DNA from 4 places in the Bacteroides faecium genome. Region 4 is predicted to be linked to each of the others. Evidence: riboswitches for the same ligand, from Rfam matches in the RefSeq annotation. Region 4 holds a riboswitch; each other region holds the start of a gene.

Region 1 (6,013 bases), 120 kb from region 4:
GTGGCATCTAATTCTATAGACTTTGTTATTTCATAATCGAGAGTATCAATAGCTATCACAGCTCCTGAATAAAGCGTGATGTATACTTCTCCTCCATAAGCAGCAAGACGACGTGGCATAGCATTGTGTCCATTCTTTGGGTCGTCATATTGTTTCATTGTGGTGGTATATGGTACTCCTGTGGCGGCATTGAGTACCCAGATCCCTCCATTGTCAGCTGTTAAGTCATGGCCGCTGACAGCACAATATAATTTAGAACCATATTGAATGAGATCATTGCCTGTATCTCCGACTTCTAATGTGTCAGTTCCTACCCAGTTGTTATCATACGTTATCAGCTTTCCTGGCAAAGATGGCGGATTCTGTTTCCAGGTACCTTCGCATAACACGTATGCTTTCGTCCAACTCGCATTGCCTACTGCACGTGTGTTTTGTGAAGAAGGTTCATTTACTTGTCCGGCATTGTCGAACATTTCATCACTACAACTGCCCAGCACGAATGTCAATGCAAAGGCTGCATAAAAAAGATACTTCTTTTTCATTTTGTGAATTATTTAATGATTAATTATTGGTGAAATCACCAGTCGGTGAATCTTTCATTTGTTGTAAAGTCGGTTTATAACCACAGTATGTAACCTTCCATGTAGTTATCATGCCATTGTCTATAAATTCTTTGAATGAGCTATAATCATAGAGTTTAGGAAATCCCCAAATATAGACATTGGTTAATTCTTTCAGTTTTGGGAAAATCTCTTTTATGTCTAACTTATTTATTTGAGATTTATTTGAGCTTCTGGCTTTAATATACAATTGTCCCTCAATCTTTTCAATATTTTTCATTTTAATGAATGAAAAATCGGGTTGTTCATTATGGACATTTAAGTAAATGCCACCACTTCCTATGGTTTGTAAATTGGGTGCATCTAATTCGTCTGACACAACATCTACTCCTAAAGAACTTATATCAATGTTTCCGACATATTCCAAAGTTGGTAAATGAATATCATGTAATATATTGGTAGCTGTTCCCATTGAAGGGTATGATACCCATAGCTTTCCATTGATACGTTTTACATCTTTAATGATTAAATTGCTTTCTATATTGGTTCCTAAATTATAATCTTCCACAGTCGTAAATCCTTTCAGTGTGGGTGGATTCATATTCTTCGACGTAAAAGTAATACTGCCGAAGGGCTCATCTCCCGTTATGATAAATTCTTTGGTTGAGTCATCGGCTCCTATCTGTACTTTCCCCACCTTTTTCCCTTGCAGGTTTAAATCAAAAACTCCGGTGCCATTGAGTGCCAATGTTCCTGCGATGCTCTCAATATTGTTGAGGGTGTTTTTGAGACTTTCATCACTAAAAACACTACATCCGCTTAGAGTAAGTCCGGTGGTTAGATTCTTCAATACCGGAATCTTCAGGTTTTCCAGCTTAACGGCATTCTCTATACTAAGTAAGGCACACGTGGTTAACAGAGGTAAATTGATTGTCAGCAGTTCATTCGTACTCTTCTCACCTCTGATATAAAGAGATTTATTCACTACTTCCAATGCTGGTAGCTCTAATTGAGTCATGACACCTCCAATGATCGTAAAGCCATTATCGCCATCTACTCTCTTAAGGGAGTTTACATTAAACTGCTCCATAGCCGAGGCGTTAACGGTAAAGTTTCCGCTTACGGTTTCCAAATGGGGAAAAGCTATCTTTTTATAGTACTTGCTTTCGCTAATTGTAAGATTCTTGCGAACAGAAACTAATGAGGGTAAGGTGATGTCTGTTAGTGTTTCGTTATCGGTATTGCGTGAAGTGATAGTCAGGTTTCCTGCTTTTTTCAGATTGGCAAGACCGTTCAGGTTTTCTCCTTGGTAGTATCCGCCGATATTGATATCGTCCAGTACCTCTGTCAGTGCGGACAGACCGTCCAGATTCTTGACGGGGTCTTCCGCTTTTTGAGCTGTCGCGATGGAGATACTACCTTCTATAATAGTAATGTTACTTTTGGCAAACGCATCCACTTCAGCTTGAGAATTTAAAACGAAACTGGCGGCTTCACTAACGTCAGTATGGCGAACCGTATATTTGTAAGTGCGTGAAGTCCCGTTATAGGAAGTCACCGTCAGTTGCTGTTCTTCGTTCCATGCGCTGATGCCTGCCGGGTCGGGGGTGATACTTGCCTGCTCGCTGATAGTGTAATGTGCGGTTGCACCGTTAAGCTCCGTTCCCTGAGGGGCGGACAGGATGACTTTATCGTCTACTATGGCGGCTTGCCACGTGTTTTCTCCAAGAGACAGCGAGAAAGAAAGAATATTGTTGTCTACGCCGGTAAACGGGTTGTTGTCTACGCCGGTAATCGGGTTATCGTCGTCACCGCACGCAGTCAGGAACCCGACGAAAAATATCGTCAGAAGCATTTTCCAAATTTTGTTCTTTGTCATAATCAAATTCTTTATTGTTATTTAAATTGTGTACTGAAAATAAGTTTAGAGTTGTCCGGGAGCCTTTTCCATTTGTATATCCCGGAAGCCGTAAACTTCGGTAGATACTTCACCGAGAACTCCCGCTTGAGACTGGACGCCTGTCTGTACTTTTATAAAGTCTATATAACGCAGATTGACAGGAGTTCCGTCAGGATATATGGCATTCTTTATCTTGAAACCATTTCCTATGGCATTGGCATCGTGGTTATCTCCGTCAGAGAGGAAGTCTTCACCGTAGTTGTCGGCATATCCCCACTCGTAAGATTCGTTACTCCAGATTCCATTATTATTGAGGAAGGTTCTTTCTTTAATCCGGGTGCCGCGCAGTTCATAAGAGTCTCCCTTCAGCCAACCGGGGAAAGCCGGTCTCAAATCTGTAGTTCCTGTATTGCCACGGTTGTCTATCCACTGTACGGGCATATTGTAGGTAGGGGGGCGGTAGTAGGTGACGGAATAATTCTGCCAAGTGGTAGATTTGCCTGTTTCGCAGCCTTTCAGTTCATACCATGTGTCGTCCGGCAGTCCGTTTCCGTTTTCATCCTGCATCACGTAGACTATCCCCGGCTCGGAACTTCCGTTGAAAGCATTGCCTATGATTGAGAAGTCGTATTGGTTGTTGTCGCTAGCGCTGGCATTATAAACGCTATGATCGAACCCTACAACGATGTATCCACCCCATGCTCCCAATGAGACATAATTGTCTACTTCGTTCATCCGGGTTTCGGCATAACGGCATGCTTCTGCTTCCGTCTTTCCGCTTATTTGTTGTACGAACTGTCCGGGTGCAGGCAGAAGATTATATACCGTTACTTTGCTGCTCGAACTTCCGGCTTGCGGAGCACGGTAACGGGCTGTTTCGTCCGATTGCAGGCATTCTATGGTTTGTGCAGCCTCTGCTGAAACATCGCCGTCTGTTCCCGTTACTTTCACTTTGTATTCTCCTGCTGCCGGTGGTGTAAAAGTAAAGGTTGGTTTTGTTTCGTTCAGGTATGGTTCTCCGTTCACTTCCCATGCGTAAGTGGTATTCTCTGTGTTGTCCGTAATAATAGGAGCTACACAGGCGGCGCGTCCTGCGGGTACAGTTTGACGTTCGTTCTCAAAAGTAATATTGAGCTTTCTTTCGGGTGCTACCCGTATGGTCGTTGTTGCTTTCCCGGGGCCGTCTTCATTCGTTACTGTAAGAGTTATATTAAACGAGCCTTCTTGTGTCGCCACGAATGTGTACTCTTCTTTATCACCTATGATAGCGCCTTCTTCATTCGTCCACTTATAGGTGCTGCCTTCCGTGAAGTTTACGGCTGACTTGATAGTAACACTTTCTCCTACATACGTAGAATAATACTGGATTAACGATACTGACGGAATCATCTTGTCCATAACGTCTATCCGGAGTTCTTCCTGGGCACTTCCGTTTTTCGCGTCTACCCTGAAAGTGAAGAACTTTTCCCCGTCTGCCGGCGATGAATAAGTGAATGAGGCGTCTGTACTGACAATCTTGCCTTTCTCGTCCTTCCATGTATATACGGGATCGGTGGCGTTATCCACAACAGGGGTAATAGTGATATCCTTTAGTATTTTCACAGTATAAATACCGGTACCATTGTCGAAAGTAATGACAGGTGGGTTCTTTCCGTCTCCGCCCGGAGTGATAACTCCTTCGTCTTCTCCGAGATTGCGGTCATTTCCGCAAGAAGCAAGAGCGGCGATGCAGCATAGCATTAGTAACTTAGCGATTGTTCTCCAAAATTCATTCATCATAAGTCTCTTTTTAATTGGGTTATAAACAAGAGTGATAATGAATTTTACATGGAGCGGCAGATATCTCCGGCAAGTGTAGTCATGAAAGGAATCTTCTCAACCGCACACGATATGTGTTGTTGAGAATAAAACTTCGAACTGCTTCCCGTATGCCGCAGGAGTAAAATTCAATCGAAAAAGGTAGGTCTTCTGACTTATTCCCTTTATTTGTAGTGCCTTCCCAGTGAAAAAATCCCAGTGACAAATTACTACAAACTGTACTGCTTTTCAACAGCAGTACGGGAAAATACAGCAGCGGATACTGTTACCGATTCACACGGTATTCCCTTTTAATCTTCTATATCGTGACATCCACAAGGAATGTAATGCATAGAAGAACCAAATTCATGACGACAAAGATAGGCATATTTTTTACATATAATGTCTTTTGTTTGCTGATTTTTTTATTTCAATTTAATATGTGTCAAAGATATTTAGATAGTAACAAAGTGAAAAATGTTCTGTTTTTAAGATTTTCTTGTAGATAACTGAAAGATAAAAGTCTATTTTAGGAAGAAAATTGTATTCTCTTCTGCATGAATATGCGAAATATCTCCTTGAAAGTGTATATGGGAAGAATAAGCATACGTTTTTGAATATTATAAATGTTTGCTTGGTCGGTGAGTATGATGAGTTTCCTTTTAAAGGAAACCAGTGTTTCTTTTAAAGGAACGGGGCGATGCCTTAAAAGGAAGGTTTCGTTGCATGAAAATGAGCCTGTTTTGACTGTCGGATAAGGCTCTTTTATGCTGGTTGCTTTTGCTTTGTTGTTGTTTTATATTTGATAAATTGTATGTAGAATAGTATGTTTGATGTGATGTATGTTTGTGTTTTCTTCTTTTTTTTATTAAACCTGATGGTTTTAGACGTATATCTCTTTCTTTCTGATTCTTTGTAGTTCTTATTCTTTCATCTATTTGCATATTATTCTGTTTATGAGTGGAATTTCCGTAAGAAACAGATATCAGACTGTTCTTTTTTTAATATAGGGATGCTACCATTCTTTTTTTCAGATTTATCATAACATTTCGGGACTCTTTTATTAACTTTGTCCGGTTTTTGAAATAAATTGAATTTAGGACTTAACTACTATATGATATGAATGTTTGTAAGTTGGTGGGATTACTTTTACTGCTGCTTTCTGTGCATACAGTTTCATATGCCCAGCAGGTGAGAACTGTTCGGGGAAAAGTGCAGGCGATGGAAACCGGTGGTAATAAGAAGCAGCCCTTGCCTTCTGCAAGCATCGTTATCCTGGAGAAGAATGACTCTTCGTTTGTGAAAGGTGCGACGAGCGACCGAAATGGTCGGTTTACTCTCAATTATCAGTCGCAGAAGAAAAAGCAATATTTGATGAAGGTTTCTTTTATGGGGATGCAGTCGGTGTATCGTGCGCTGGGTGATTCCGCATCGGTGAATGTCGGCACGGTGGTGCTCAAGGATGAGGATATCCGGATTGATGAAGTGACGATTACGGGGAAATTGAAGGAAGTGGTGATGGAAGGGGATACGACCGTTATCAACGCTGCTGCCTATAAGACTCCCGAAGGGGCTTATCTGGAAGATTTGGTAAAGCGTGTGCCGGGACTGGAGTATAATAAGAAAGATAATTCGTTGACTTACAACGGTCAGCCTATCAGCGAAATCAATGTTAATGGGGAGTCCTTCTTCTCCGGAGATAAAAAGACAGCGCTCGAGAATCTGCCGGCAAACTTGATTAGTAAGCTGAAGGTGT
Region 2 (6,013 bases), 130 kb from region 4:
AGATGAGGGTACGGATAAGATAAAAAGCTTGTCGGTTTCTTAGTGAACCAACAAGCTTTCATTAACTATTGAAAATAAATTTTATTACAGTCAACCAATTACAACATCCACACGTACTGTCTTTTCTACGCGTTTACCATTAGATATAGCAACGACTTTACACAGTGTGCTTCCTTCTACAGTTTTCGCAGCCACAGTAAGAATTCCTTTTTCATATGTGTAAGAGACAAGATCATTTTCCGCAAATTCAACTTCACGAATAATAGCTGTAGACATATTATCCGCATCTACAATCTTCTGATTCAAATCCACAGCTTTCGTTTCTCCCGGGATCAAACGAATCTGATTCACTAAGATTTCAGGTAAGTTGGCATCTTCAAAGAAAGGCATGGCCGGAAACCAATAATAATTTTCATCTCCTGCACCGGCATAACCGTCGGCACTACCATTATCACCTTTCACAACTATCACTTTATCAACATTACCATCAGCTTTAACAATATGTACCCAGTTAAAACTTCCGCTATTTCCCCAACCGCTTCTTTTTACTGTCAGTACTAAATTATCAGAGATAGGGTCTACCCGTACACCTGCGCCATAAAATGCCAATTGCTTATCTTCATCATCTTTGCCCAATACATAAAAACTTGTATTAGCAGTCCCACTGTCAATATCATACTTTATAACATTAGCTCCCTTCGTCCAATATAATACATTCTTCTGGGTACTTGCACAAAGACTTCCGGCATTCCATGAACCCCACGAAACAGAGATTGTCATATTGTCCGGATAAGCAATTTCTTCCTGCTCCAAAGTCTCCGGATTTATTTTAATCAGGTTGGCAGAAGTTGCAATCCATACATTACCGTCTTTACTACGAGCTAATGTACAAAAAGAACCATTCAGTGTTTGTTTGATTGTTCCCGTTTCAGGTTCTACAATATAGACTGAAGGCGCTGACAACACAAATACATACGAACCTGCATAGCACATCGACCCTATCTGTCCAGTGATTCCTTCAACAGGGTCGCCCAATGTAAGATTCTCAATGTCGAACTTACGGACACCGCCATTATAGCCAATATATCCCAGTTTGTCATTGATACCCAGAAATGAACGTCCATCTCCCCCCAAGTTAGTAAACACAGTCTTCTTTTTCAAAGTCTTAGCATCGGCAACCACCAAACGATTTCCCTGCTTAGAGACAAAATAAGCATTATCTCCCCATATAGTAGCAAACTGAGTAGTTGCTCCAAAAGTTTCATTTTCTCCATTTACTGCACGATAAGCGCGATAAACTATCGTACCGTCATTCTTAAAATAGTTAACAGTCCCATTGTCGTGTCCATACCAATCTTCATTTGCAACATAAAATCCATTTGAAGGCACTAAAGCGGAGGGAGTGTCATCCTCTAATATTTTACCTCCATTATTATCATTTTCATCAGAACATGAAACGAGACCGACACACAAGGCGACTACCAACCACACGAAATACTTTTTCATAAAATTCTCTTTTGATTATTTCAAGTTATAAAATCATTTATTTAACAAATGCAAATCTTCTACCCCACAGACTTCAGTGGATGTATCTCCAAACCACCCACAGGTCTGCCTGACACCTGTATATATTTTCACAAAATCAACTCCCGGCAAATCGACTTTATTTCCATCCGAATCTACCGCCCAATCAATATCAAATGTACTGCCTTCTTCTGTGTTCAAGACATTGTCGGCATATCCCCACTCATAGGCATAAAGCACCCAATAAGGATTCCCTTCACTATATTTTTCTCCTTCATTTACTCCATTATCAGGTAATAATGTTCCCTTAAAAGTCAGAGTTTCACTTTCAGTCCATTGTGGATAATAGAGTGCATCTGCATGATAACTGATTCGTTCTATATAACCACTCCCAGTGTAGTTATCTGTCCATCGGATATATTCTTTATCTGGTGTATTTTCGTCTGGTTTATAATAAGTTATCTCATACTTTTTTTTAGTGGTCGGTTTATAATATTCACTACCAGCCAACTCATACCACTCATCATCATCCGGTTTCCCATTCTTATTTTCATCGTAGGCCACCATTACTATCCCAGGTTCAGCACTTCCCCCTTTACCGGGAGGATTAGGATTGGGATTATCGTTTGCATAAAATGCATTACCCAATACACGGAAATCACGCTGACCGGATACATTCTCAATTGTATGGTCGAAACCGACAACAATATATCCCCCAAAGCTACCTAATGACACCATTCCCTTTTTATTATTTCCAATAGCATGGAGAGCTTTTTGATTCATTGCTTCCTGCGTATCTCCTTCTTTCCATACAGGAATTGAATTAGTAAACTGCCCCGGTGCCGGACAAAAATCCAATACTTTAGTCACATACGGAGAATATACATCCGGAGATTCATAATCCCTGTCATTACCGGAACAGGCAGTCAACGCCATTCCACCCATCATAGCCCATGAGAAGGCTACTAAAAGTTTCACATTCTTTCTTTTCATTTTATTCGTTTTAAACTCAATCTGATTCATTCAAATACAAAAAGATTACATGCTGATACAGCACGCAATATCATAGAAATAGCGACATAGCAATCTCTAACAGTTTTATACCTGATTTCTACTGGAAATAAATTGCATTTTTGGAACTTTACTCCCGGAAAGCCACAAAAATTCCATTTTGGCAGGTCTTCTGACTTACTCCATTCTCCTGACGCCCTTCCCGTCCCCCATTATAGAGACAGTGGATTGAGTATTGCAGGAAAACTGTAGCGGAGCTTACAGCAGCGGGTCTGTTCAAGATTTGCACCTGATTCCCTTTTCACCACTCCTTCCGTAGCATCGGAAGAGTGACACCAAAATTTCCGGGCACAAAGATATACAAAATAACATATGTATTAAATAAAACATAAACTAAATATTTGCTTTATCCATTATTTCGCTATATTCATCCCCTAATTGGCTTCAGATAGCCATCATATCAACCGTCTGAATTAAAAGGAAACCAAGTGAAAATTCCAGATAGTTCCGAAGCCGTGAAGTTCCATTCAACTTCTAGGTATTTAACTTTTGCCACTAACCGATTGCGATAGAAAAAGGTTGGGGAAGTACCAGGAAGTCAGAAGACCTGCCAACCATATCGTAATAACTGTTTTTACTCATCTGTGCCTAAAAATTCCCATTTCACCTTCCGTATCCTCTGCTATGGGCATACTCATTTCGATACGATACTGAATCTTTACAGAAATCGAATACATTTCCCCACTGGACATTTATTCTCAATCTTGCTATCCTCCCCACCATCTTTTCGCTATTTCTTCGATGAATAAAGGGTTTACGGATAAAGGACAACAACTTCACTTGTAAGCGATTTGTTTCAAAAAATGTTCCTTCTAATGAAACTATTCGTTTCTCGGTGTGGAACACTCCGTCTCAAGCAGTGAAACACTTCGTTTCACACCGAGAAACAAAGTGTTTCAAATGGTTATCCAGAATAACGACATCATATTCCCCTCGGGATGCCGAGAAGTTTATTAGCTTTTGCCGGCAGTGCGGGTGTTATAATACTTGTTGGGCATGCCCACCTTTCGCCTTTGACGTAGACCAATATCTTTCGCAACATGAACTGGCTCTAATTATCGGAACCAAAATCACTCCTTTATATCCGGATAAAATCACGGATAGCATTTCTTACGGCAACAGGCGGATGAAAACGGAACGTAAGCGGACGGATGATTTTTTATTGGAATCCAACTGACCAGGCAGAATTTACCAAATGGTAATTTTTATCTCCTTCCATACCTCTACCTTTGTACCCGCTTTAATAAAAAAAGATAGAAAGTTATGAAAGATAGTATAGATTTCGGCAGTATGGACATCTCCACGTTATTCCGTAAATTACTGATACCTACAGTCCTCGGAATGGTTTTCTCCGCTATATTCGTCATTACGGACGGGATATTTGTGGGAAAAGGGATTGGTAGTGACGCACTGGCAGCCGTCAATATCACAGCACCACTTTTTATGATTGCCGCCGGTGTCGGGTTGATGTTCGGAATCGGCGGCTCGGTAGTTGCTTCCATTCATTTATCGCAAGGCAAACGGAAGGCAGCAAGTATTAATATCACTCAGGCACTTGTTTTCTCCGCACTCATTATACTGATTATGTCGGCTTTGTGCTTCTACTTTGTGGAACCCTTGGGACGATTTCTCGGCAGTTCGGAAAAACTGCTGCCGCTTGTGATAAAATATATGTTATGGTATCTGCCTTTCCTTGTGTTTTACGAGTTATTGAGCACAGGTATGTTCTTTATCCGCCTGGACGGTTCGCCCAATTATGCCATGATGTGCAATGCCGTAGCAGCAATGCTCAATATCATATTAGACTATATTTTCATTTTCGAGTTTGGCTGGGGAATGATGGGAGCCGCCTTTGCCACCAGCTTGGGAACAGTAGTAGGGGGACTTATGACAGTGGTTTACCTTGCCCGGTTCTCCCGTACTATCAGTCTGTACCGCATCAAGTTAAGTCTAAAAAGTCTGATGCTGACATTGCGTAACGTCAGCTATATGATAAAGTTAGGAACTTCCGCTTTCATCAGCGAGGCATCTATCGCCTGTATGATGTTTCTGGGAAACTACGTTTTCATCCGTCATCTCGGAGAAGACGGAGTAGCCGCATTCAGCATTGCCTGCTACTTCTTCCCTATCATCTTCATGGTCTACAATGCCATTGCGCAATCCGCCCAACCGATTATCAGCTATAATTTCGGAGCCGGACAACCCGGACGTGTCAGGAAAGCTTTTCATCTTGCCCTCCGAACAGCTCTAATCTGCGGAATCAGCTTCCTCGTTATCACCGCTCTATGCCGCCAGGAAATTGTCGCATTATTCATCGACCGTAGCTATCCGGCATTTGATATCGCAGTGAACGGTATTCCTTATTTCAGCATCGGATTTATTTTCTTTGCAGCGAATATGATAGGAATCGGTTATTATCAAAGCATCGAACGGGGACAGAGGGCTACTATCATTACCCTTCTCCGAGGAATCGTCTTTATGCTAATCGGGTTCTTTGCTCTACCACCGCTTCTTGGCGTGAAGGGCATTTGGCTCGCCGTTCCGCTAGCCGAGTTACTGACAACACTTTATATTATCGGAATTTATCTAAAAGATCATTTCATTGTCCGCCAATGATGAGTATCTTTGCTGCATGGATGCATTCATTGAGAAACTTTGCGGCAAGTATAAAGTATAAGAAATCGATATACAGACTTTACTGGACTGTATGGAAGAAGTACATTTCAAAAAAAGGGAATTAATAGTCCGCGAAGGAACAAAGAACAACAACCTTTATTTCATAAGAACAGGAATCTGGCGGGCATATTACCATAAAGAAGGAGTAGATACTACTATCTGGTTTGCTTCAGACGGAGAAGCCGCTTTCTCCGTCTGGGGATATGTCGATAATGCCTATTCCCTGATAAATATTGAAGCGATGTGCGACAGCGTAGCTTATCGCATTTCCCGTACCGCTTTGAACCAGTTATTTTCTTCCTCTATCGGACTCGCCAATCTGGGACTTCGCCTCATGGATCATCAATTACTCTTACAGGAGAATTGGCTTATCAATTCCGGAAGCCCGCGAGCCAAAGAGCGCTACCTCACTCTTATCAAAGAGACTCCGGAATTACTGCAATATGTCCCACTGAAACATATCGCATCTTACTTGTGGATAACGCCACAATCGTTAAGCAGGATTCGGGCGGAAATAGCTTCTTCCGTCCAATAACCTTATGTTTTCCTATACCCTCAACATATCCTCCAACTCTTTTTTCTTGACCGGCTTTGTCACGAACGCATCGCATCCAGCCTTCATGGCCTCAACCCTGTCAGAATCGAAGGCATTAGCAGTCACCGCGATAATGGGAGTAGTCTTATCAAACGCCCGTATTTTCCGTGTGGCTTCAATGCCATTCATAACAGGCATTTTCATATC
Region 3 (6,013 bases), 680 kb from region 4:
ACGAGCAGATGGAAAACCATCTGAACCGTCCGGAAGTACAAAAGGCACTGAAACACGGAAACGGATATGACGTGCGCCGTACTTCGGAAACGACAGGAGTTCCTTATTTTTATTCGGCTACACGTTATAAGGATTATATTCTCCGCTCGGCATTACCATATAATGTCAGCCTTATCAACAATCTGCAGGCAGACCCGCATTATTTATGGTTCACCGTAATCGTAACTTTGCTGCTAATGATTATCTTCTACAAATTCACGAACAAACTGGGGACTTCTATCAGCCAGCTCCGCGAGTTTGCCATGCGTGCCGACCGGAACGAGCCTATCGAGATGGCGATGCAATCGGCTTTCCCGCACAATGAACTGGGAGAAATATCGCAGCATATCATCCAAATCTACAAGCGGCTGCACGAGACGAAAGAAGCTCTCTACATCGAACGCGAGAAGCTGATTACCCATCTTCAGATTTCTCACGAAGGATTGGGAGTATTTACGAAAGACAAAAAGGAGATTCTTGTCAACAATCTCTTTACCCAATACAGCAACCTGATTTCGGACTCTAACCTGGAAACTACGGAAGAGGTCTTTGCCATCAGCGAACTGAAAGAGATTATACATTTTATTAATAAGAACCAGCAACAGCGTTCAAGAGGGAAAGACGAAAAGCGAATGTCTATCACCATCAACAAGAACGGACGCACGTTTATCGTTGAATGTATCATCTTCCAGGATGCAAGCTTTGAGATTTCAATCAATGATGTCACCCAGGAAGAGGAACAAGTGAATCTGAAACGGCAGTTGACACAGAACATCGCGCATGAGCTGAAAACGCCTGTCAGCAGTATTCAAGGGTATTTGGAGACTATCGTCAATAACGAGAATATACCGCGAGAGAAGATTAATGTATTCCTCGAACGCTGCTATGCGCAAAGCAATCGGTTGAGCCGCTTGTTGCGTGATATTTCCGTACTTACCCGCATGGATGAGGCTGCCAACATGATTGACATGGAACGGGTGGATATCAGTGTACTGGTAGGAAATATCATCAACGAAGTTTCACTGGAACTGGACGAGAAGCATATCACGGTGGTTAATTCTTTAAAGAAGAGCATACAGGTCAAAGGAAATTATTCCCTGATTTATTCCATCTTCCGCAATCTGATGGATAATGCCATCGCATATGCCGGAACGAATATCCAGATTAATATCAATTGTTTCCGTGAAGACGAGAGTTTCTATTATTTCAGTTTTGCCGATACGGGAGTAGGCGTATCCCCCGAACATCTGAACCGTCTCTTCGAGCGTTTCTATCGTGTAGACAAAGGCCGTTCGCGGAAATTAGGCGGAACGGGTCTGGGACTGGCTATCGTGAAGAATGCAGTGATTATCCATGGCGGCATCATCTCTGCCAAAAATAATCAGGGCGGCGGACTGGAGTTTGTCTTTACATTGGCAAAGGAGAAATAAGATTTTCAAGAAGCAAGGTTCTTTTAAAAGAAGACAAAGAAGAAAAGGAAGAAAAATTCTTTGTATAAAATGAAAAGGCATTATCTTTGTCTTCTATGTAATTCATAGAAGTTCAATTATAATAATAGCCAATTATGAAAACGAATCTAAATATTCTTCCTGTTGTATGTCTCCTTTGTCTTTGTGCCTGCAAAAACGGCAATGCTTCCGGCTTAAACAAAACCGAAGTAGCACAGGATACTATCAAGACTTTCACATTACCAACCATCCCGCCGATGCTGACAGCCCCGGATTTACGGGCGGATTTCCTCGTCAAGCATTATTGGGATAACGTAAACTTTGCCGATACCAATTATATCCATCACCCCGAAGTGACCGAACAAGCTTGGGCGGACTATTGTGATATACTGAACCATGTTCCATTGGAAACTGCACAGCAAGCTATACGGAAAACAATCGAACGGACAAATGTGGATAAGAAAGTATTCACTTACATCACCGACTTGGCAGACAAATATCTGTACGACCCTAACTCTCCGATGCGTAACGAAGAGTTTTATATCCCTGTACTGGATGCCATGCTAGCTTCTCCCGTACTGGAAGAAATAGAAAAGGTACGTCCGAAAGCCCGTCGTGAACTGGCTCAGAAAAACCGTATCGGAACCAAAGCTCTGAATTTTAACTATACATTAGCTTCCGGTGCGCAAGGCTCTCTTTATCAACAGAAATCGGACTATACCTTATTATTTATCAATAACCCGGGATGCCATGCCTGCACGGAAACAATCGAAGCATTAAAAAACGCCCCTATCATCAATCAGCTTCTATCTCAAAAGAAGTTGACCATCCTCTCTATCTACCCCGACGAAGAACTGGACGAATGGCGGAAACATCTGAATGAATTCCCGAAGGAATGGATTAACGGATATGACAAGACCTTCGCTATCAAGGAACAACAACTGTATGACTTGAAAGCCGTCCCTACCCTCTACCTTCTGAACAAGGATAAGACAGTACTTCTGAAAGATGCTCCCGCGCAAACCATCGAAGAATACCTGCTAATGAAAGGCGAACAATAAGCATCTCCCACGTCACCCACACCGCCCACACCACACCACCCACACACGTGCCCACGCCGCATGGTCTCCCGGCCTCGTTTTTTCAGCGTCAAGCGCAGGTGTTTTCTTCGGCGTTAAGAAGGGCAGACTGTTTGAGCGTAGCGAGTTTCTGCCCTTTAGCCGGAGAAAACACCGGAGTAGCTGAAAAAACGCAGCCTTGATTCTTTCTTTTTGGTTCTTTTTCTTTCGTATCAAGACGAAAGAAAAAGAACGCCCCCTTTGCAAAAGCCAAATAAACTCCCTATCTTTGTCGCGCATTGGTTCGCAGACCTCAAAACATACGAGGAAAGCGATTAAAAGGGAATCAGGTGTAAATCCTGAACAGTCCCGCTGCTGTAAGTTCTATAAATGTGTTGCGAGCAACCTACTTTTAGCCACTGGAAAGAAACTTCTGGGAAGGCGCCCGCAACAGGAACGAGTCAGAAGACCTGCCGTGCACCCAATTTCACTGCTTTCGAGGAAAAAGCGTTGAGTCTAATGAACCGGACAATCCGTCTATCATTTCATTCATCACTCTGATTCAGAGAAAGTGTGTTTTAATTAATAAACTCTGCCAAGTTTATTTATGCGTGTCCGGTCGAAGGGATTTCGCCCGGACACTTTTAAAAGTGAAAAAATAGACCAGTAGTAGGATAAGGATGAGACATATAAGGCTATACAAGAGTATCTGTGCAGTAATCTGCTGCCAGCTTTTATTCCCGACACTTTTCGCACAACAGCAAAAAGTAGATACAGCACATACATACTCCATCCCCGAAATTACAGTTTCCGATATTTACCAAACACGAGAGATACGTTCTACCGCTCCGCTACAAGTACTTTCCAAAGATGCACTAAAAAACCTGCATGCCCTGCAAGTTTCTGACGCCGTGAAGCATTTTGCCGGAGTAACCGTGAAAGATTACGGTGGCATCGGCGGACTGAAAACCGTATCCATACGCAGCTTGGGCGCACAACACACAGCCGTGGGTTATGACGGAATCACCGTAACCGACTGCCAGACAGGACAGATTGACATCGGTCGTTTCTCGCTCGATAATGTAGACCAGTTATCACTTAGCAACGGTCAGACTGATAATATCTTCCAGCCGGCACGTTTCTTCGCTTCGGCAGGAATACTGAATATACAGACACTTACTCCCCGTTTCAAAAAAGGGAAACGTACGAATATCAGCGCGGCTTTCAAGACCGGCTCATGGGGACTGGTCAACCCATCGGTTCTGTTAGAGCAACAACTCAATTCTAAGTGGACAGTCACAGCCAATGCCGAATGGATGTCTTCAGACGGACAGTATCCATATACCCTGCACTACGGAAATGCAGAGGGTGACCTGACGTCACGGGAGAAAAGAAAGAATACCGACGTACAGACTTTCCGTACCGAGGCCGGACTTTACGGCAACTTCTCCGACAAAGAACAATGGCGATTGAAAGCCTATTACTTCCAATCTTCCCGAGGATTACCGAAAGCTACTACACTTTATAACGACTATTCCTCACAACACCTGTGGGACAAGAATACATTTGTACAAAGCCAATACAAGAAAGAGTTCAGCCAACAATGGGTATTGCAGACTTCCGCCAAATGGAACTGGAGCTATCAGCGTTACCTGGACCCCGACACCAAAAACTCTTTAGGAAAAACGGAAAACAGTTATTACCAACAGGAGTACTATCTCTCCGCATCGGTATTATACAGATTATTGAGCAATCTTTCATTTTCCCTTTCGACGGATGGGAGTATCAATACAATGGATACTAATCTTACTAATTTTGCGCAACCCACCCGCTATTCATGGCTGACAGCTTTTGCAGGAAAATACGTGAATGATTGGCTCACAATCTCCGCATCCGCTTTGGCGACTATCATCAACGAAGATGTAAAGGAAGGCGGAAGTGCCGGCAATCACCGCAAATTGACGCCTTATATCAGCGCTTCATTCAAGCCTTTCCGTAGCGAAGAGTTCCGTATCCGTGCCTTCTATAAGGACATCTTCCGCCTGCCAAGTTTCAATGACTTATATTATCAGGAAGTGGGAAACACCAAACTGAAACCTGAAAATGCAAAGCAATATAATATCGGTCTGACTTATAGCAAGAATGTATGTACATTCATTCCTTATCTTTCGGCAACCGTTGATGCATACTATAACAAAGTAACGGATAAAATCATTGCTTATCCTACCAAGAACCTTGCGATATGGAGCATGAGAAACTTGGGAAGTGTGGAGATTAAAGGAATTGACGCCACAGGAAACTTGTCTCTCCAGCCTTGGGAGAAAATCCGTATCAACCTGTCCGGCAATTATACATACCAACGGGCGTTGGATGTCACTGACCCTAATTCGAACAAGGATAAATCGACTTATAAACATCAGATAGCCTATACTCCCCGTGTTTCTGCCTCTGGACAAGCAGGCCTCGAGACACCATGGATAAATATATCTTACTCATTCCTTTATTCAGGAAAACGCTATACAGTAGGACAGAATATCGCAGCAAATCGACTGGATAGTTACAGTGACCATAGTATTTCAGCGAGCCGCGACTTCCGGATAAGAAAAGTTACAAGTTCGCTATGTGTGGAAGTATTGAACCTGATGGACAAAAATTACGAGATTGTACGATACTTCCCAATGCCGGGACGTTCGGTAAGAGCAACGCTAAAAATAATATATTAAAAGCAGGATACTGATATGAAAAGGAAATTGACATATATATTTTGGTTCTGCCTGCCCATCCTATTATTATTCACTGCCTGTGATGATATGGAAGACAAGCCTTTCACTTCTGACATTGCAGGTGACCCGACTGAAACAGATACAGCCGAGCTCTATGCGTTATGTGAAGGACTATTCAATCAGAATAACAGTTCATTGATGCGTTTCTCTTTCGGAAACCAGAGAATGGTGCGCAACTATTTTAATACAATCAATCATCGGGGATTGGGAGATACGGCAAATGATTTAGCCATTTATGGCGGCAAGATATATGTCATTGTCAATGTCTCCAGTACAGTGGAAGTAATAGACTTCCGTACAGGAAATTCCTTGAAGCAAATTCAAATGCTGACCGAAAACGGAAGTTCACGTGAACCGCGATACATCGCCTTTCATAAAGAAAAAGCGTATGTGTGTTCTTATGACGGAACAGTGACACGTATTGATACAACTTCCCTCGCCATAGACGGTGTCACTTCCGTAGGACGTAATCCCGATGGAATCTGTGTACAAAACGAAAAGTTATATGTTTCCAATTCCGGCGGACTGGATTATGCATCCGGTCTGGGAGTAGACAATACTGTATCTGTGGTCGATATCGCCACATTCAAAGAAATCAATAAAATTACAGTAGGACCGAATCCGGGCAAGATTGTAGCCGGAACGGATGGAACAACCGTTTATGTAGCAACCCGTGGAGAAGATG
Region 4 (6,013 bases):
CATTGATAATCCACGTAGTCACGGCAGGCGTCGTTCCGAAGTCGTGCGAAAGCGTAGGCAATACGATATTAACTATATTGATGTCCAGCACCGACATGCAAAGAGCGAATCCGACGGATACCACCGCCCAAATTCGTTTGGGCATCGGCAATCCGTCGGATTCGTCAGATATATGAGCAGTATTTATTGTTTGTACCATAAAAACTTATTCTTGTAGAATTTTCCTTCTTGTGAATTTTTTCTTTTTATAGAATTTATATTTTCTTGCAGAACTATCTTCTTTCTGTAAAAGTAAACAAAACAATCGTACAGGTGTTTTTGTTTCCTTTGAAAAATAAGTTTTTTTAGTGCTGGGGGATATCCTTACCTCAGCTCAGATTTACCTCAACTTCGGAATTACTTTAATTTCAGAATCCGCTGATTGCTGCTGCCACGAAATTCCAGATAAGGAGAAAAGAGCGACTGCTCGAAACGTCCGTCCACCAACACATCAATGTAAGGAAGAACAGCCTTCAACCGCGGTTCCGCCTGAATCTCCTCATACGTATAACCGGTGTAGCACCACACGTTCATCCCCGTCTCTTCTTTCACCCGCTTGGCGAGCAACAGAAACGCTTCCGGATGAAAAAAAGGGTCCCCACCGGAGAAAGTCACCCCATCCAGCAACGGATTCGCCTGAATCTCCCTAATGATAGATGAAACCTTCTCTTCCGTCAACGGTTCCCCCGCCTTCGGATTCCAACTTTCCGGGTTGTGGCAACCGTGGCAGTGATGAGAGCATCCGGCAAGGTAAATAGAATACCGAATACCTGCACCGTCCACTATCGTTTCGGGATAAGTCCCTAATAAGTTGAGAGTTGAGAGTTGAGAGTTGAGAGTTGTCATTGCAAATTAGAATAAGAAACTATAAATTAAAAAAGAGAAGGAAGAGTTGAAGCTCGAAATAGGGTACCATCATCTCTGATTCTACCTTAACTCTCAACTCTCCCTTCTCCACTCTCAACTTCTACAAGTGCTTTACGCGGTCTTTCTCTTCTGCCCGTTTGGCAGAGTTCCAAGAGCTCAGGTCGCCCGTCAGATAACCGGTGATGCGGCGCATACGGAGAATGCTTTCACTTTGGCAGACAGGGCATTTGTCGAAAATCACCCCTTTGTAACCGCAGTTGTGACAAGTATCTACCGGATGGTTGATAGAGCCGTAGCCGATTCCCTCGTCATGCATCACTTTCACGATTTTGGCGATGGCACGCACATTCTTCTGCGCTTCCCCGTCCAGTTCCACATACGTGATATGTCCGCCACGGGTGATGGCGTGGAAAGGAGCTTCCCGCTTGATTTTCTCGACGATGCTGATAGGCTCTTTCACGTCTACGTGGAATGAGTTCACATAATAATCACGGTCTGTCACTCCGGGGATTTTTCCATATTTCCGGCGGTCCATCTTCGTGAAACGTCCAGAAAGTCCCTCGGCAGGAGTAGCCAGTACCGAATAATTCAAGTTATATTTCTCCTTGTATTCGTCCACTACCTTATTCATTTCCATCACGGCTTCATACAGCGTGTCCCATGCCTTCTGGCTGTGACCGTGCCCTTTACCGTAAAGAGCTACCATTGCATTGTGTCCGCCGATAAACCCGATACCCAACGTACCGCTGCGCAATACATCGCCTACCTGCTCGTTCGGATTCAGCTCTGCACCGCCTTTCCACACGTTGTTTGCCATCATGAATGGGAACTGGCGTGCCAGTGCCGTGCGTTGGTATTGGTAACGTTCGTAAAGCTGGTCGGCTACCAAAGCAGCCATATTGTGTACGGATTCGATGAAAATCTCTTTTGCTTTCTGCTCGATAGCATCCGTGTTGCGTTCGTCTTCTATCAGGTTCTCCGCCTTGATACGGGCTTCGATAGCCAGTCTCGGCATGTTCAGCGTGGTGAAAGAAAGATTACCGCGTCCCAAAGACGATTTTTCTCCCGCCACATTTTCAAACACACGTGTACGGCAGCCCATTGTTGCCAATTCGTAGATATAACGTTTCGGGTCGTCCGCTTTCCATTTCTCGTTCGTGTTGAAAGGCGTATCGAGGAACATGAAGTTCGGGAACAACGCTTTTGCAGTAGTCTGGCAAGCCTTCAGCAACAAGTCAAAGTTCAGAGCTTCGTAACTGTCTTTCATCGCGTCCTCTATATTCTCCGCTTTCATCGCTTTCTCAAAATCCTTTTCCGAGTAAGACACCCCGTCTTTCACCTTGAAAATCTGAATCGGGAATACAGGAACCTCGCCCCGGGTACCCAAGCCCTCGATGGTAGCTTTCAGCAATTCTTCAATCACCATACGGCCTTCGGCAGAAGTGTCCGTACCGTAATTGATAGAACTGAACACCACCTGGTTACCGCCGCGTGAGTGCATAGTGTTCAGGTTGTGGATAAATCCTTCCATCGCCTGGTGTGTGTCCTTGCGGGTCTGCTGGTATGCCTTCTCCGTGATGCGTGCCAGGTGTTCCTTATCTATAATGATTTGCAGGGCTATCAACGCGATGCGCAGCGTTTCGCGTTCCGCTTCGGTAGACTTGATAGACGGCAGATACTCCTTAATCAACGTGCGGATTGCCTTCTCATCCGCCTGACTGCCGTTCTCCATCGCCACATAGAAATTGATGAACGAAGCCAGGTGCTTACGGAAAGACTTAGCCACCCCTTTCGCCATGAAGAAGTCGAAAGCAGGAATCGCTTGTCCGCCGTGCTGCTCGTTCTGGTTGGTCTGGAAAATGATAGTCGCCAACGTTGCGTAGCTCTGAATACTTTGCGGGGTACGGATGCTGCCGTTCTTTGTGCGGAAGCCGCGTTCAAAGAGGTCGTCCATGTCATATTGGATGCAAGTCGTCGTCTTGGTCGGATAATAATCCAAGTCATGGATATGAATGTCGCCCAACTGGTGCGCTTCGGCAAAACGCTTCGGCAACAGATATTTATAAGTATAATCTTTGGTTACTTCAGATGCGAAAGTCATCATCTGTCCGGCAGGGGTGTGACTGCTCATGTTAGCGTTGCTCAGGTTGACGTCGTTCTTGTCAATGGCAACGATACCGTCCATCACGTGCTTCATCTGGGTTTTCTTGTCCCGTTCCGTATTCCGCCATTCGCGATAGATGATGTACTTCTTCGCTACTTCCGGCCGCACCTTCATCAATGCCTTTTCCACTAAATCCTGAATCTCCTCTACGGTAATCGTAGGAGTGGCAAACTGGCTGATTACATTCATCGTGATGTCAGCCACCAACTGCTGTTCATCCTGAATCCCCGTTGCACTGAATGCCTTGCTGATTGCATTCTTAATCTTACTGATAGAGAAATCTTCTCTTTTACCATCACGTTTGATGATACAAATTTCCGCGTAGTTCATAACTTTAACTCCCGAAAGCTTTAATAAATTAATAATTGAAAATTAAAAATTGAAAAATGAAGAAAGAGAATCCAATAATCATGCAGGCGTTTAGTATAACCAGTCTTTATTTTTTTAATTCTCAATTCTCAGTTTTCAATTCTTTCCGGCAGGTCTTCTGACTTATCTCTCCCTCGCAGCGCCTTCCCACACCTACCGGTGCAGTGACATAGTGTGCGGATTCACAGAGAATTACAGCAGCGGGTACTGTCGCCGATTTGCACAGCGTTCCCTCATTGACTAAACCTCTTTTTAGCTCCGAAAACGGGTACAAAGATAGAAGATAATCCAATACCCCGGTTAGCTTTTAACATTAAATTTTGGGAAACTTTTCTTTCTCTCTGATACAGAAAGTTTTCCAAAACGGAAAACTTTTAAGAAAATACTTTTGTGGGAAGTTCTCTATTTTGCTCTTAAGGAAAGGACTAAAAAAACTCTGTTTTTTAGATGGGTGGCTGGTAGGCGATTTTTATTTCGCCACGATAACCTCAATGTCATAACCTATGAACAGTCCGCTTTCTATGACGCCGGTGATTTTCTTCAGCCGTTCTTCGAGGGAATCGTCAATGGAGCTGAAGCGGGTGTCGAGGATGAAGTTTCCGTTTTCTGTAAAGATTGGCCCGTCCTTTCCGTGGGCGGGACGGAGAATGATTTCCGATGCGCCTAAGCGTTGCAGTTCGCTTTCTGCATAAGCCAGTGAATCGGGAAAGATTTCCACGGGAACGGGGAATTTGCTTCCCAGCCGGTCGACCCGTTTGCCGGGGTCGATGATGATGAATGTCTTACGGCTGCTCCGGATGAGCAGTTTCTCTTTGAACATGGCTCCGCCACGACCTTTTATCAGGTTCTGCTGCGGGTCTACTTCGTCCGCTCCGTCGAAAGTCCAGTCGGGACGTTTGTTCCAGAGGGTGGTTTGGGGGATACCTAGCTGTATGCAGGTCATGGAGATTTCTTTGGAAGCGGGGATAACTTCGATATGCAGGTGCTCTTCGCGAATCCGCCGTGCCAGTTCGAACAGTGTCAGGTAGACGGTGGAGCCGGAACCGGCTCCGATGGTTTCCCCGTTTTTGGCTATTGCGGCAATCTCGCGGGCTACGTGTTCTTTCGCTTCACGGTTGATAATGGTGTCCGACCATTGAAGCTGCTTTATCAGATAATTTTCCCAGTCCATAGGTTTGCGTTTTATATTTCTCTAATATATATAACGGTTGAACGGATAGGTTTGTTTATTTGTTAATGTGTTAACTAATTAACGGATTAATGGTCTGATTCGTTAAATAGTTATAGCTTAAGGTGGATTTAATGATGCTCTGTTTGTATGTGTGATTGTATGTGTGTATATTTGTAGCATCAATAAGATAAATATACTGATAATCAAATAATGGCACGTCCGATTCAAAATACTCCTACTATAAAAGGTGAGGATGCTAAAAGATTTAGAAAAGAACTTTTGGAATCTCTTACCAAGAAGCTTACGCCCGAAGAAAAGGCTGCAAAGAAAAAGGAAATCAGAGAGATGGAAAAAAGTTATAATTTGTTAGTATCGATTTCTGGTGGAACATTCTATTGACTTTTGGGAGTTGCTGAAACAGGGAAAAGTAACAGTAACCCACTTAAATACAGATTATGAGTTTAAGTCGTTCAATTGCGGGAATACCGATTTGAACGATTTTTTATTTGCTGATTCGAAAATATACTTAAAGTATCTTCGCTATACGACAACGTTGCTGGAAACTGAAAATCGGATAATAGCTTATTACAGCCTTGCCAATGATTTGTTAAAGATATCAGATCGCCAGGATTTTGCTGATGAGATGGAAGGTTGTAGAGATAAAATTGAGTTTGATTTTTGGGAACGATTTTTAAACCAAAAGATGTATCCAGCAGCAAAAATAGGAAGACTTGCCGTGGATAAAGATTTTCAAGATCAAGGTATTGGTACTTTTCTTATCAGGTCATTAGTACAAAGTTTTATTAGGAAAAACAAGACTGGCTGTCAGTTTATAACTGTAGATGCTATTAATGATAATACTCAACGAACTATAAAATTCTATGAAAATAATGGTTTTAAGTATCTCACAATGAATGACGTGAATAGAGAGTCGAGACAAATGTATAAATCGTTATTGGAGTATATCTAGGAGTAAACAGATTTCTATCTCAAATATTATTTTAGTGGTTAGTTAATTTTTAACCTAACAGCGTTAAATGTTAACGAGTCTCTGTATTCTATTAAACCGTGTTATAAATCATCCTGCTTTGCCCCGAAAATTTGGAGATAAGCCGAAAGTCCGTATCTTTGTACTGTGTTTTTCATAGTATTAGATTTAAGGTTAACAAAGATTGGCTGTCTGGGATAGATAGCCTTTTTTTTGTCCCTACGTTTCGTTACAGAATCAGCCAGATTGCAATGATATGTCCTATGCTCCCGCCCAGGCAGAACAGGTGGAACGTGGCATGCATATAAGGCTTGCGCAATGAGTAGAATACAGCTCCCACAATATAAGAAACTCCACCGCCTATCAGCCACCAGAAAGCGGGAGCGGCTCCTGCCATCTCCAACTGGTCCAGTAA

Evidence for each region. Region 4 has a riboswitch for cobalamin ahead of BacF7301_RS25060 (anaerobic ribonucleoside triphosphate reductase). Riboswitches for the same ligand answer to the same signal wherever they lie in the genome.
Region 1: another riboswitch for cobalamin. It lies ahead of BacF7301_RS25525 (PKD-like domain-containing protein); the one in region 4 lies ahead of BacF7301_RS25060 (anaerobic ribonucleoside triphosphate reductase).
Region 2: another riboswitch for cobalamin. It lies ahead of BacF7301_RS25570 (PKD domain-containing protein); the one in region 4 lies ahead of BacF7301_RS25060 (anaerobic ribonucleoside triphosphate reductase).
Region 3: another riboswitch for cobalamin. It lies ahead of BacF7301_RS22485 (TonB-dependent receptor plug domain-containing protein); the one in region 4 lies ahead of BacF7301_RS25060 (anaerobic ribonucleoside triphosphate reductase).

What each region holds. Positions count from the first base shown of each region.
Region 1 covers NZ_CP050831.1:6,714,063-6,720,075, reverse strand. Annotated here, with positions in the region: gene BacF7301_RS25535 (YncE family protein) at 1-542, opposite strand, end outside; gene BacF7301_RS25530 (DUF5018 domain-containing protein) at 562-2,439, opposite strand; gene BacF7301_RS25525 (PKD-like domain-containing protein) at 2,485-4,239, opposite strand; cobalamin riboswitch at 4,402-4,637, opposite strand; gene BacF7301_RS25520 (outer membrane beta-barrel protein) at 5,377-6,013, shown strand, end outside.
Region 2 covers NZ_CP050831.1:6,726,832-6,732,844, forward strand. Annotated here, with positions in the region: gene BacF7301_RS25560 (ABC transporter ATP-binding protein) at 1-23, shown strand, start outside; gene BacF7301_RS25565 (DUF5074 domain-containing protein) at 91-1,506, opposite strand; gene BacF7301_RS25570 (PKD domain-containing protein) at 1,540-2,460, opposite strand; cobalamin riboswitch at 2,681-2,890, opposite strand; gene BacF7301_RS25575 (DUF2284 domain-containing protein) at 3,455-3,772, shown strand; gene BacF7301_RS25580 (MATE family efflux transporter) at 3,859-5,211, shown strand; gene BacF7301_RS25585 (Crp/Fnr family transcriptional regulator) at 5,276-5,806, shown strand; gene BacF7301_RS25590 (ATP-binding protein) at 5,819-6,013, opposite strand, start outside.
Region 3 covers NZ_CP050831.1:5,913,883-5,919,895, forward strand. Annotated here, with positions in the region: gene phoR (two-component system sensor histidine kinase PhoR) at 1-1,469, shown strand, start outside; gene BacF7301_RS22480 (DUF5106 domain-containing protein) at 1,604-2,548, shown strand; cobalamin riboswitch at 2,829-3,037, shown strand; gene BacF7301_RS22485 (TonB-dependent receptor plug domain-containing protein) at 3,226-5,268, shown strand; gene BacF7301_RS22490 (YncE family protein) at 5,284-6,013, shown strand, end outside.
Region 4 covers NZ_CP050831.1:6,597,907-6,603,919, reverse strand. Annotated here, with positions in the region: gene BacF7301_RS25070 (MFS transporter) at 1-199, opposite strand, end outside; gene nrdG (anaerobic ribonucleoside-triphosphate reductase activating protein) at 397-885, opposite strand; gene BacF7301_RS25060 (anaerobic ribonucleoside triphosphate reductase) at 1,007-3,400, opposite strand; cobalamin riboswitch at 3,531-3,717, opposite strand; gene rpiA (ribose 5-phosphate isomerase A) at 3,909-4,610, opposite strand; gene BacF7301_RS25050 (hypothetical protein) at 4,821-5,009, shown strand; gene BacF7301_RS25045 (GNAT family N-acetyltransferase) at 4,993-5,580, shown strand; gene trhA (PAQR family membrane homeostasis protein TrhA) at 5,828-6,013, opposite strand, start outside.